2 regions of the Duffyella gerundensis genome follow, and region 1 is predicted to be linked to the other one. Evidence: predicted binding sites of a transcription regulator. Region 1 holds the regulator's gene; the other holds the start of a gene.
What was found. Region 1 encodes sigma-54, which starts transcription at its own class of promoters, with help from an activator protein. Its sites were predicted from a motif close to GTTGGCACANNTTTCGCTNT; they were not measured.
Positions count from the first base shown of each region.

Region 2: glnK (P-II family nitrogen regulator) is a predicted target of sigma-54. The motif match lies at 2,746-2,765, and genes of this name have one in related genera.

Region 1 is NZ_LN907827.1:504,505-510,363, reverse strand. It holds gene kdsD (arabinose-5-phosphate isomerase KdsD) at 1-587, shown strand, start outside; gene kdsC (3-deoxy-manno-octulosonate-8-phosphatase KdsC) at 601-1,167, shown strand; gene lptC (LPS export ABC transporter periplasmic protein LptC) at 1,164-1,733, shown strand; gene lptA (lipopolysaccharide ABC transporter substrate-binding protein LptA) at 1,711-2,256, shown strand; gene lptB (LPS export ABC transporter ATP-binding protein) at 2,262-2,987, shown strand; gene rpoN (RNA polymerase factor sigma-54) at 3,036-4,469, shown strand; gene hpf (ribosome hibernation promoting factor) at 4,492-4,779, shown strand; gene ptsN (PTS IIA-like nitrogen regulatory protein PtsN) at 4,963-5,448, shown strand; gene rapZ (RNase adapter RapZ) at 5,476-5,859, shown strand, end outside.
Region 2 is NZ_LN907827.1:1,086,869-1,092,727, forward strand. It holds gene EM595_RS04900 (SmdA family multidrug ABC transporter permease/ATP-binding protein) at 1-796, shown strand, start outside; gene EM595_RS04905 (SmdB family multidrug efflux ABC transporter permease/ATP-binding protein) at 786-2,555, shown strand; gene glnK (P-II family nitrogen regulator) at 2,816-3,154, shown strand; gene amtB (ammonium transporter AmtB) at 3,184-4,473, shown strand; gene tesB (acyl-CoA thioesterase II) at 4,535-5,398, opposite strand; gene EM595_RS04925 (YbaY family lipoprotein) at 5,589-5,859, shown strand, end outside.

The DNA of each region.
Region 1 (5,859 bases):
AAAGCACCATGGGACGCAGCGCCGATATTCATCTCTGTGTAAAAGTCCCGCACGAAGCCTGCCCGCTGGGGCTGGCGCCGACCACCAGCACTACCGCCACGCTGGTCATGGGCGATGCGCTGGCCGTTGCGCTATTGAAAGCGCGCGGCTTTACCGCAGAGGATTTTGCCCTTTCGCACCCTGGCGGCGCGCTGGGCCGTAAGCTGCTGTTACGCGTCAGCGATATCATGCATACCGGCGCTGAAATGCCGCACGTGACGCGTGATGCCTCGCTGCGCGATGCGCTGCTGGAGATCACGCGTAAAAATCTCGGCATGACGGTCATAGTTAATGACCTGCTGAAAATCGAAGGCGTGTTTACCGATGGCGACCTGCGTCGGGTGTTTGATATGGGCATCGATTTTCAGCAGGCAAGCATTGCGCAGGTGATGACGCCAGGCGGCATTCGCGTTCGCCCTGCTATGCTGGCGGTAGACGCACTTAATTTAATGCAGAGCAAAAATATCACCGCGATTATGGTCGCCGATGGCGATCAGCTACTCGGGGTTGTTCATATGCATGACATGCTGCGCGCTGGCGTAGTGTAAACGGGAAGCAAAAATGAGTAAGGAAAACGCAGTGGTTACCACCTGCTACGGCGACGTTTCTCAGGACGTGATGTCACGCGCACGCGAGATTAAGCTGTTGATTTGTGACGTTGATGGCGTGATGTCGGACGGACAGATTTACATGGGAAACAGCGGCGAAGAGCTGAAAGCCTTTAACGTTCGCGATGGCTACGGCATTCGCTGTCTGCTGACCTCCGGCACGGAAGTCGCTATTATAACCGGCCGCAACGCAAAACTGATGGAAGATCGCTGTCAGACGCTCGGCATTACCCATCTTTATCAGGGGCAATCCGATAAGCTTTTGGCCTTCACCGAGCTTCTCGATAAACTGTCGCTACAGCCCGATCAGGTTGCCTATATTGGCGATGACTTAATCGACTGGCCGGTGATGGCCCGCGTCGGATTGAGCGTCGCCGTGGCGGACGCGCATCCGGTGCTGTTACCACGTGCCCATTACACCACGCGCATTGCCGGCGGACGCGGCGCAGTGCGCGAAATTTGCGATCTGATACTGATCGCGCAGGACAAATTCGATGACGCCAAAGGGCAATCGGTATGAGTAAAAGCAGGCGTTGGATCACACTGTTACTGGCCCTGATTGCGCTGGTGTTGATTGGCTGGAGCCTCACAAATAATGAGGATGTGCAGACCAATCCCTCCGCCAACGGCGAAGAGCCGACTTACACCAGTGCCAATTCAAAATCACTGGTCTACAACCCGGCAGGTTCGCTCAGCTATCAGCTGGTTTCCGATAAGGTCACCTATTTTTCATCCGATGGCGTCAGCTGGTTCGATAAACCCGTAATGACGACGTACGATGAGAACAAGGTGCCGACCTGGTCAGTTAAAGCGGATAAAGCCAAACTGACGCAGGATCGCATGCTTTATCTTTATGGTCATGTGGAAGTGAACACGCTGACGCAGGACTCTCAGCTGCAACGTATTAAAACCGACAATGCGCAGGTCAATTTGGTCACACAGGATGTTACGTCCGACGATCAGGTTACGCTGTGGGGCACCAGTTTTAACTCTACCGGCATGAAAATGCGCGGTAATTTACGGACGAAAAACGCCGAGTTAATTGAAAAGGTTAAAACCTCATATGAAATCCAAAAACAGCCTTAAATTATTGGTGGTTAGCGCGTTGCTGACCGCGAGCCTGCCGGCGTTCGCGCTGACCGGCGACTCGGAAAAGCCCGTAAACATCGATTCGCAGAACCAGCAGCTCGATATGCTGGGCAACGTCGCCACCTTTACCGGCAACGTTATCGTGACGCAGGGTTCGATCAAAATTACCGCGGATAAAGTGGTAGTTACTCGTCCTGGCGGCGACAGCAAAAAAACCGTGGTCGACGCTTACGGCGCGCCCGCGACGTTTTACCAGTTGCAGGACAACGGCAAACCGGTCAAAGGCAACGCTTCAAAGATGCATTACGAACTGGCTAACGACTTTGTTGAGCTGACTGGCAACGCCTATTTAGAGCAGCTGGACAGCAACATCAAAGGCGATCGCATCACTTATCTGGTGAAACAGCAGAAAATGCAGGCCTACAGCGAAGGCAAAAGCAATCGCGTGACCACGGTGTTAGTGCCGTCGCAGCTGCAGGATAAAAACGGCTCCGCAAGCAGCCAAAAGAAGAGTAACTGATTCGTATGGCAACTTTAATCGCAGAACATCTGGCGAAAGCCTACAAAGGTCGGCGCGTTGTTGAAGATGTCAGCCTTGAGGTCAAATCAGGCGAGATTGTTGGCCTGCTTGGCCCGAACGGCGCTGGCAAAACGACCACTTTTTACATGGTGGTCGGCATCGTGCCGCGTGATGCCGGGCGCATTGTGATCGACGATGAAGATATCAGTATTCTGCCACTGCATGCGCGAGCACGCCGCGGCATCGGCTACTTGCCGCAGGAAGCCTCGATCTTCCGTCGCCTGAGCGTCTACGACAACCTGATGGCGGTGCTGCAGGTGCGCAACGATCTGACCACGGAACAGCGCGAGGATCGTGCTAATGAGCTGATGGAAGAGTTTCATATCGAACATCTGCGTGACAGCATGGGCCAGGCGTTATCTGGCGGAGAACGTCGCCGCGTTGAGATTGCCCGGGCGCTGGCTGCGAATCCAAAATTTATTCTGCTGGATGAGCCTTTTGCCGGTGTCGATCCCATCTCGGTTATCGATATCAAGAAAATTATTGAGCATCTGCGTGACAGTGGCTTGGGCGTGTTGATTACCGATCATAATGTGCGCGAAACGTTGGCGGTTTGTGAACGCGCCTATATCGTTAGTCAGGGCAGCCTGATTGCCCACGGTACGCCGGATGAAATCCTCGCCGATGAACAAGTTAAGCGGGTTTACTTGGGCGAAGAGTTCAGACTCTGATAAGGTGTTGGTAACCGGTATGTTTGTTTAGGAACGTTAATCCTGACTATGAAGCAAGGTTTGCAACTCAGGCTCAGCCAACAACTTGCGATGACACCGCAACTGCAGCAGGCGATACGTTTGCTGCAACTCTCTACGCTTGAGCTCCAGCAGGAGCTACAGATGGCACTGGAGAGTAATCCCCTGCTTGAGCAAGCCGATATTCATGAAGAGATAGATTCACGGGAAACCCAGGAAACCGAGGCGCTGGACACCCGCGAAGCGCTGGAACAGAAAGATATGCCGGAAGAGTTGCCGCTGGATGCCACGTGGGATGAGATTTACACCGCGGGCACACCTTCCGGCACCGGTACCGATTACCACGACGATGAGCTGCCCGTGTATCAGGGCGAAACCACGCAGACGTTGCAGGATTATCTGATGTGGCAGGTTGAGCTCACTCCCTTTACGGATACCGATCGCGCCATTGCGACCTCCATCGTTGATGCCATTGACGACACCGGTTATCTGACCGTCACGCTGGAAGAGATTCGCGATGGCGTAGGCAGCGACGACCTTGCGCTCGATGAAGTTGAAGCGGTGCTTAAACGCATTCAACGCTTTGATCCGGTTGGTGTTGGCGCCCGCGATCTGCGCGATTGTCTGCTGGTTCAGCTGTCACAATATGATGTTGATACACCATCGCTGAAAGAGGCGCGTCAGATCGTCAGCGATCATCTTGATCTGCTGGCTAACCACGATTTTCGCAGCCTGATGCGCGTAACGCGTCTGAAAGAAGAGACGCTGAAGTGCGCAATGCAGCTGATCCAGTCGCTGGATCCGCGCCCCGGCCAGTCAATTAATACCTCCGAACCCGAATATGTCATTCCTGATGTGCTGGTGCGCAAGATCGGCAACCGCTGGCAGGTCGATCTCAATGCCGACAGCCTGCCGCGTTTGCGGGTAAATCAGCACTATGCCGCGCTCGGCGGATCCTCACGCAACGATAGCGATAACCAGTTTATCCGCAGCAATCTGCAGGAAGCGAAATGGTTAATCAAAAGTCTGGAAAGCCGCAACGACACGCTGCTGAAGGTCACACGTTGCATTGTGGAGCAGCAGCAGGCGTTTTTTGAGCAGGGCGAAGAGCACATGCGCCCGATGGTGCTGGCGGATATCGCGCAGGCAGTCGAGATGCATGAATCGACTATTTCGCGCGTCACCACGCAGAAATACCTGCACAGCCCGCGCGGCATCTTCGAGCTTAAATACTTTTTCTCCAGCCACGTAAATACTGAAGGCGGCGGAGAAGCCTCATCAACGGCGATTCGCGCGCTGGTGAGAAAGCTGATATCTGCTGAAAATCCCGCTAAGCCGCTGAGCGACAGCAAGCTGACTTCCCTGCTTTCCGATCAGGGCATTATGGTTGCGCGCCGCACCGTGGCAAAATACCGTGAGTCTTTGTCTATCCCACCCTCGAACCAGCGCAAGCAATTGGTTTGATCAGCAACGAGAAGGAAGACCTATGCAACTAAATATCACCGGGCAACACGTTGAAGTTACGGCTCCTCTGCGCGAATACCTCAACACCAAGTTTGCCAAGCTTGAGCACTACTTCGACCGAATTAATCAGGTTTACATTGTGCTGAAAGTGGAAAAAGTGATGCAAATTGCTGAGGCAACATTGCATGTCAATGGGGGTGAGCTACATGCGACAGCTGAAGCGGATGACATGTATGCGTCGATTGACAGCCTGGTCGATAAGCTGACTCGTCAGCTGAACAAGCATAAAGACAAACTCAAACAACATTAATTTTATAACCGCATGATGGATCAACGAACGGCAGCCTGTCTGCCCGACGCAAGGGGCGAATTTATTCGCCCCCTTTTTCCATTCAGGCAAAATGCCACCTCAGTTTTTGCTGCTTTTCCCGCCTGAAGGCGCGTAAAGTGAATGGCTGCATCCGTGGCACGTGAACACGTAAGTGAAACTATGATGAATAACGATCTGACCCTGGAACTCCGTTCTGTTCTTTCCATCGAATGTACCCGCAGCGGCGTACATTGCCAGAGCAAGAAGCGGGCACTGGAAATCATCAGCGAACTGGCGGCGAAACAGCTTAACTTGCCGCACCAGACGATTTTTGAATCCATCCTGACGCGCGAGCGTATGGGAAGTACAGGCATTGGTAACGGCATTGCGATTCCTCATGGCAAGCTGGAAGAGGATACGCTGCGTGCAGTGGGCGTCTTTATTCGTCTCGATCAGCCCATTGCGTTTGACGCGGTGGACAACCAGCCGGTTGATCTGCTGTTTGCGCTGCTGGTACCAGCAGACCAGTGCAAAACGCACTTACATACCCTCTCTTTAGTGGCCAGGCGTTTGGCCGATAAGAGCATTTGTCGTCGCCTGCGTGCGGCCCAAAGCGATAATGAACTGTATGAAATCATCACAGAATCTCAGGATGAGTCGCAATCTTAATGCCGGGTTAAACAGGAGAGAGAATTCATGGTGCTGATGATTGTCAGTGGCCGCTCTGGATCGGGCAAATCGGTAGCGTTACGGGCCCTGGAAGACATGGGCTTTTACTGTGTCGATAACTTGCCGGTTGTGCTGCTTCCCGATTTAGCGTCATCGCTGGCGGAGCGAAATATCTCTGCCGCAGTGAGCATTGATGTTCGCAATATGCCGGAATCGCCTGAGGTATTTGAAAAAGCCCTCACCAGCCTGCCGGACAGCTTTTCGCCGCAACTGCTGTTTCTTGATGCCGACCGCAATACGCTGATTCGTCGTTACAGCGATACGCGTCGCCTGCATCCTCTTTCCAGTAAAAATCTCTCTCTGGAGAGCGCCATTGATGAAGAGAGCGATCTGCTGGAGCCTTTACGCTCA
Region 2 (5,859 bases), 580 kb from region 1:
TAACCTACCGGAAGGGCCGGGGCTATTGCAGGTTGCCATCCGCCAGTTCACTTATCCTGGTGCGGAAACGCCAGCATTGCGTAACATAAATATTATGCTCAAGCCCGGTCAAATGCTGGGACTCTGCGGGCCAACTGGCTCGGGAAAAAGCAGCTTGCTTAGCGTGCTGCAGCGTCATTTTGATATTGAGCAAGGTGATATTCGCTACCACGGTCTGGCGCTCACTGAATTACGTATCGACAGCTGGCGCAGTCGACTGGCAGTAGTCAGCCAGACGCCTTTTCTGTTCTCAGACAGCATTGCTAATAATATTGCGCTGGGTCGACCTGGCGCCACGCAGCAGGAGATCGAAGCGGTGGCCAGGCTGGCCAGCGTTCATGATGACATTCTGCAACTGCCGCAGGGCTATGAGACCGAGGTCGGCGAACGTGGCGTGATGCTTTCAGGCGGGCAAAAGCAGCGTATCTCCATTGCCCGTGCGCTGCTGCTTAACGCCGAAATTCTGATCCTGGATGATGCATTATCAGCGGTTGATGGTCGGACCGAACACCAAATTCTGCATAACCTGCGGCGCTGGGGTAAGGGTAGGACGGTAATCATCAGCGCGCATCGTTTATCAGCCTTAACCGAAGCCAGCGAAATTTTAGTGATGCAACACGGCGTAGTAGCGCAGCGTGGGCAACATGAAAAATTAGTGGCTGAAAGTGGTTGGTATCGTGACATGTATCGCTACCAACAAATTGAAGCGGCACTGGATGAAGATGATGTCAACGAGGGAACCGTACATGTCAAATAAGACCCGCATGTGGCCTGCGCTGAAGCGGTTGCTCTCTTACGGCTGGCCATGGCGCAAAACGTTGGGCCTCGCGGTGTTGATGCTGTGGGTTGCAGCAATTGCTGAAGTCACAGGCCCCCTACTGATCAGCTACTTTATCGATCATATGGTAGCGCGGCACAACGTTCCAGTTGCTTTGGCGGCCGGACTGGCACTGGCCTACGTGCTGCTGCAGATCCTCTCGGCCGCTTTACACTACTTTCAGGCGCTACTTTTCAACCAGGCGGCGGTGGGCGTGGTGCAACGGCTACGTTCACAGGTCATGGATGCAGCGCTTCGCCAGCCACTCAGCGCTTTTGACAATCAGCCGGTAGGCCAGCTGATTTCCCGCGTGACCAACGATACGGAAGTCGTGCGCGATCTTTATGTCACCGTCGTCGCCACGGTGCTGCGCAGCGCAGCGCTGATCAGTGCCATGCTGGTTGCGATGTTTTCGCTTAACCAACATATGGCCTTGGTTGCGATCACCATCTTTCCGCTGGTTATTGCGGTGATGTTTATCTATCAGCGTATCAGCACGCCGATTGTTCGCCGGGTGCGCAGTTATCTTGCCGATATCAATAATGGCTTTAACGAAGTCATCAGCGGCATGAGTGTGATTCAACAGTTTCGCCAGCAGGCGCGTTTTGGCGAGCGCATGGGCAATGCCAGCCGCTCGCATTATCTGGCGCGTATGCAAACGCTCAGGCTGGATGGCTTTTTGTTGCGTCCGCTGCTAAGTCTGTTTTCTGCGCTGATTCTGTGCGGCCTGATGCTGCTGTTTAGCTTTTCTGGCTCAGGTGCGTTCGAAGTCGGTGTGCTGTACGCTTTTATCAGCTATTTAGGCAGGTTGAATGAACCCTTGATTGAGCTGACCACCCAGCAATCGATGCTGCAACAGGCGGTTGTCGCGGGCGAGCGCATTTTTGAGCTGATGGATGCACCGCAGCAACATTACGGTAACGATGATCGCCCGCTTAGCGATGGTCGCATTGATATTGAAAAGATCTCTTTTGCCTATCGTGACAATCGCAACGTGCTGCAGGATATTTCGCTGTCGGTTCCGCCGCGTTCTTTTGTTGCGCTGGTGGGCCATACCGGAAGCGGCAAAAGTACTTTAGCCAGTCTGTTAATGGGCTATTACCCGTTGCGGCATGGTGAAATTCGTCTCGATGGCCGTCCTTTACACACGCTGAGTCATGCGGTGCTGCGACAGGGTGTGGCGATGGTGCAGCAGGATCCCGTAGTACTGGCAGAAAGCTTCCTTGAGAATATCCGTCTTGGGCGTGATATTGCAGAAGAGCAGGTCTGGCAGGCGCTGGAGACGGTGCAACTGGCTGAGCTGGCGCGCAGTCTGCCTGAAGGCATCCATACCCAGCTTGGTGAGCAGGGGAATACCCTGTCAGTGGGCCAGAAACAGCTGTTGGCGATGGCCAGGGTCCTGGTGATGTCACCGAAGATCCTCATTCTTGATGAAGCCACGGCCAATATCGATTCCGGCACTGAGCAGGCAATCCAGCGTGCGCTATATGCGGTACGTCAGCGCACTACGCTGGTGGTGATTGCCCACCGCCTTTCCACCATTGTTGATGCTGATACGATTATGGTTCTGCATCGTGGGCACGCGGTAGAGCAGGGCAGCCATCAGGCACTATTGGCAAAACGTGGCCGCTATTGGCAAATGTATCAACTCCAGCTTGCCGGAGAAGAGCTCGCCTCCGGCGTTGCACAGGAAGCGTAACGCCAAATTGCACCTTTTTTGAGCGTTAGAATGACATTGTTCATTGGTGATGCATCAATCTCCACTCCTTTGCATCTTTTTGGTGCACTTCTTCCCCTCTCTGCCTGACACTGGCGCTGCGCTGTGACGAAAGTTCCAGCGCAGGCCGCAATTTTCCTCGTTTGAAAATTAAAAAATCCTCTTGCCGGTTTATGGCACAGCACTTGCTTAATCTTCAGCGTCTCGGCGACATCAACATTTACCTGGCTGGAGGAGTTCGTATGAAACTGGTTACCGTGGTAATCAAACCGTTCAAACTGGAAGATGTGCGCGAAGCGCTGTCATCGATCGGTATTCAGGGGCTGACCGTCACCGAGGTGAAAGGGTTTGGTCGTCAGAAAGGCCATGCAGAACTGTATCGCGGGGCAGAATACAGCGTGAATTTCCTGCCAAAGGTCAAAATTGATATCGCCATTGCTGACGATCAGCTGGACGAAGTGGTTGATGTCATCAGCAAGTCGGCCTACACCGGCAAGATCGGCGATGGCAAAATTTTTGTTGCAGAACTGCAGCGCGTTATCCGCATTCGTACCGGCGAAACCGACGAAGCAGCATTGTAATTTCAGGCACAGTGATGGGGTGGAATAAAATGAAAAAAATAGTGACCAAATCCGGTCTGGCCAGTCTGGCGCTGCTGCCCTCGCTGGCAATGGCCGCGGCTCCGGCCGTTGCGGACAAAGCTGATAACGCCTTTATGATGATCTGTACCGCGCTGGTACTGTTCATGACCATTCCAGGCATCGCGCTGTTTTACGGCGGCCTGATCCGTGGCAAAAACGTGCTTTCCATGCTGACCCAGGTTGCCGTTACCTTTGCGCTGGTGTGCGTGCTGTGGGTGCTTTATGGATACTCTCTCGCCTTCAGTGAAGGCAACGCTTTCTTCGGCAGCTTCCAGTGGGTAATGCTGAAGAATATTGAACTCAAAGCGTTAACCGGCTCTTTCTATCAATATATTCACGTGGCTTTCCAGGCTTCTTTCGCCTGTATCACCGTTGGCTTGATCGTTGGCGCTATCGCAGAACGCATTCGCTTCTCAGCCGTACTGATTTTTGTCGTGGTGTGGTTAACCTTCGCTTATCTGCCTATTGCGCACATGGTGTGGGCGGGCGGATTCCTCGCGCAGGATGGCGCGCTCGATTTTGCCGGCGGCACCGTGGTTCATATCAACGCAGCCGTTGCTGGCCTGGTGGGTGCTTATCTGGTTGGCAAACGTGCCGGATTTGGTAAAGAAGCCTTTAAACCGCATAACCTGCCGATGGTGTTCACCGGTACCGCTATTCTCTATGTGGGCTGGTTTGGCTTCAACGCCGGCTCTGCCAGCGCCGCCAACGAAATTGCTGCACTGGCTTTCCTGAATACCGTCGTGGCTACTGCTGGCGCGGTATTAACCTGGACCTTCGGCGAGTGGTTGCACCGTGGCAAGCCTTCGCTGTTAGGTGCCAGCTCTGGTTTTATTGCTGGCCTGGTCGCCATTACGCCAGCCTGTGGTTATGTTGGGGTAGGCGGCGCGTTGGTTATCGGCTTAATCGGCGGCGTTGCTGGCTTGTGGGGCGTCACCGTGCTGAAAAGATGGTTACGTGTTGATGATCCATGCGATGTGTTTGGCGTGCATGGCGTTTGCGGCATCGTAGGCTGTTTGCTCACCGGCGTGTTTGCTTCCTCTTCGCTGGGCGGCGTGGGTTACGCGGAAGGCGTGACTATGGGTCATCAGATGTGGATTCAGCTATTGAGCGTTGGCGTGACCATTATCTGGACCGGTGTGGTGGCGTTTGTGGGCTTTAAAATTGCCGATATGGTTGTTGGGCTACGCGTCTCTGAGGATCATGAGCGCGAAGGTCTGGACGTTAACAGTCATGGCGAGAACGCCTATAACCAATAATGTGCACCTGATTTAATGGGGCAGATATCAGAAGGGCGATGCAGCAGCATCGCCCTTTTTGTTACACGTTGCGCAGGCGCATCACGCCTTCCTGGACCGTCGAGGCAACCAGCTCACCCTGTTGAGTATAAAACTCACCGCGCACAAAACCGCGTGCGCCAGATGCTGAAGTGCTTTCAACGCTATAGAGCAGCCATTGGTTCAAATCGAAGGGGCGATGGAACCACATGGAATGGTCGATGGTGGCTATTTGTAGATCGGGTTCAAGAAAACCTTTGCCATGCGGCTGTAGCGCGACCGGCAAAAAATTAAAATCTGAAGCGTAGCCGAGCAGATATTGATGAATGCGCCGATCATCCGGCACGTCGCCATTGGCCCGGAGCCAGACCTGACGCGTGGGTTCAGCGACTGCGCCTTTTAACGGGTTATGAAAGGTGACGGGACGAAACTCAAGCGGCTTATCGGCGAGAAATTTATCACGCACCGCCGCGGGCAAATGCGCCGAAAGCTGGCGGGCTATCGCGGTTTCGGAGGGTAAATCATCCGGCGCCGGTGCGGCTGGCATCGTTTTTTGATGCTCCATGCCGCTTTCCGGGGCCTGAAAAGAGGCGGTCATAAAGAAGATAGGTTTGCCGTTCTGAATAGCACTCACGCGTCTTGCGCTAAAGCTCTGCCCATCACGCAAATTTTCAACGTCATAAACAATCGCTTTTTTGCTGTCGCCGGGGCGCAAAAAGTAGCTATGAAAGGAGTGCACCACGCGTTCCGTCGGCACGGTATGTTTGGCCGCGGATAGCGCCTGGCCCACCACCTGTCCGCCAAAAACCTGACGCAGGCCGAGATCTTCACTTTGACCGCGAAACAGGCCCTCTTCAATTTTTTCAAGATTAAGCAGATTTAACAGATTATCCAGCGCCTGACTCATGGTCACGTCCTCTTTAAAATGATGATCATAGTGTGCGAGATCGGACCAGTTTTCGTCAACCTGTCCACAAGCAGGCAGGATCGCGGGCAAAGCGAGAAAATTGTGCCAGAATGATAGACATGCAGCATTGAAAACGCTGTTCGGTAACGATGTTATCGATATTCACATTGATCTTAAGGAGATTACATCAATGAAATTATGGCAAGTTATGAGTGGCGCTGCGCTGGCAGCGATTTTGGCAGGTTGTGCGGACAAAGCGAAGGATGTACCTGTTCCAACATTAGGTGCGCCAACAGCCGGACAACAGGCGGCCATTGCCCAGCCTAACGTTAGCGGGGCGATCTACATCCGTCAGAAAATTGCACTGCCGCCAGACGCTGTGCTGACGGTGACCTTATCGGATGCGTCGGTCTCAGATGCGCCGTCGAAGGTTATTTCTCAGCGCGTTGTGCTGACTCAGG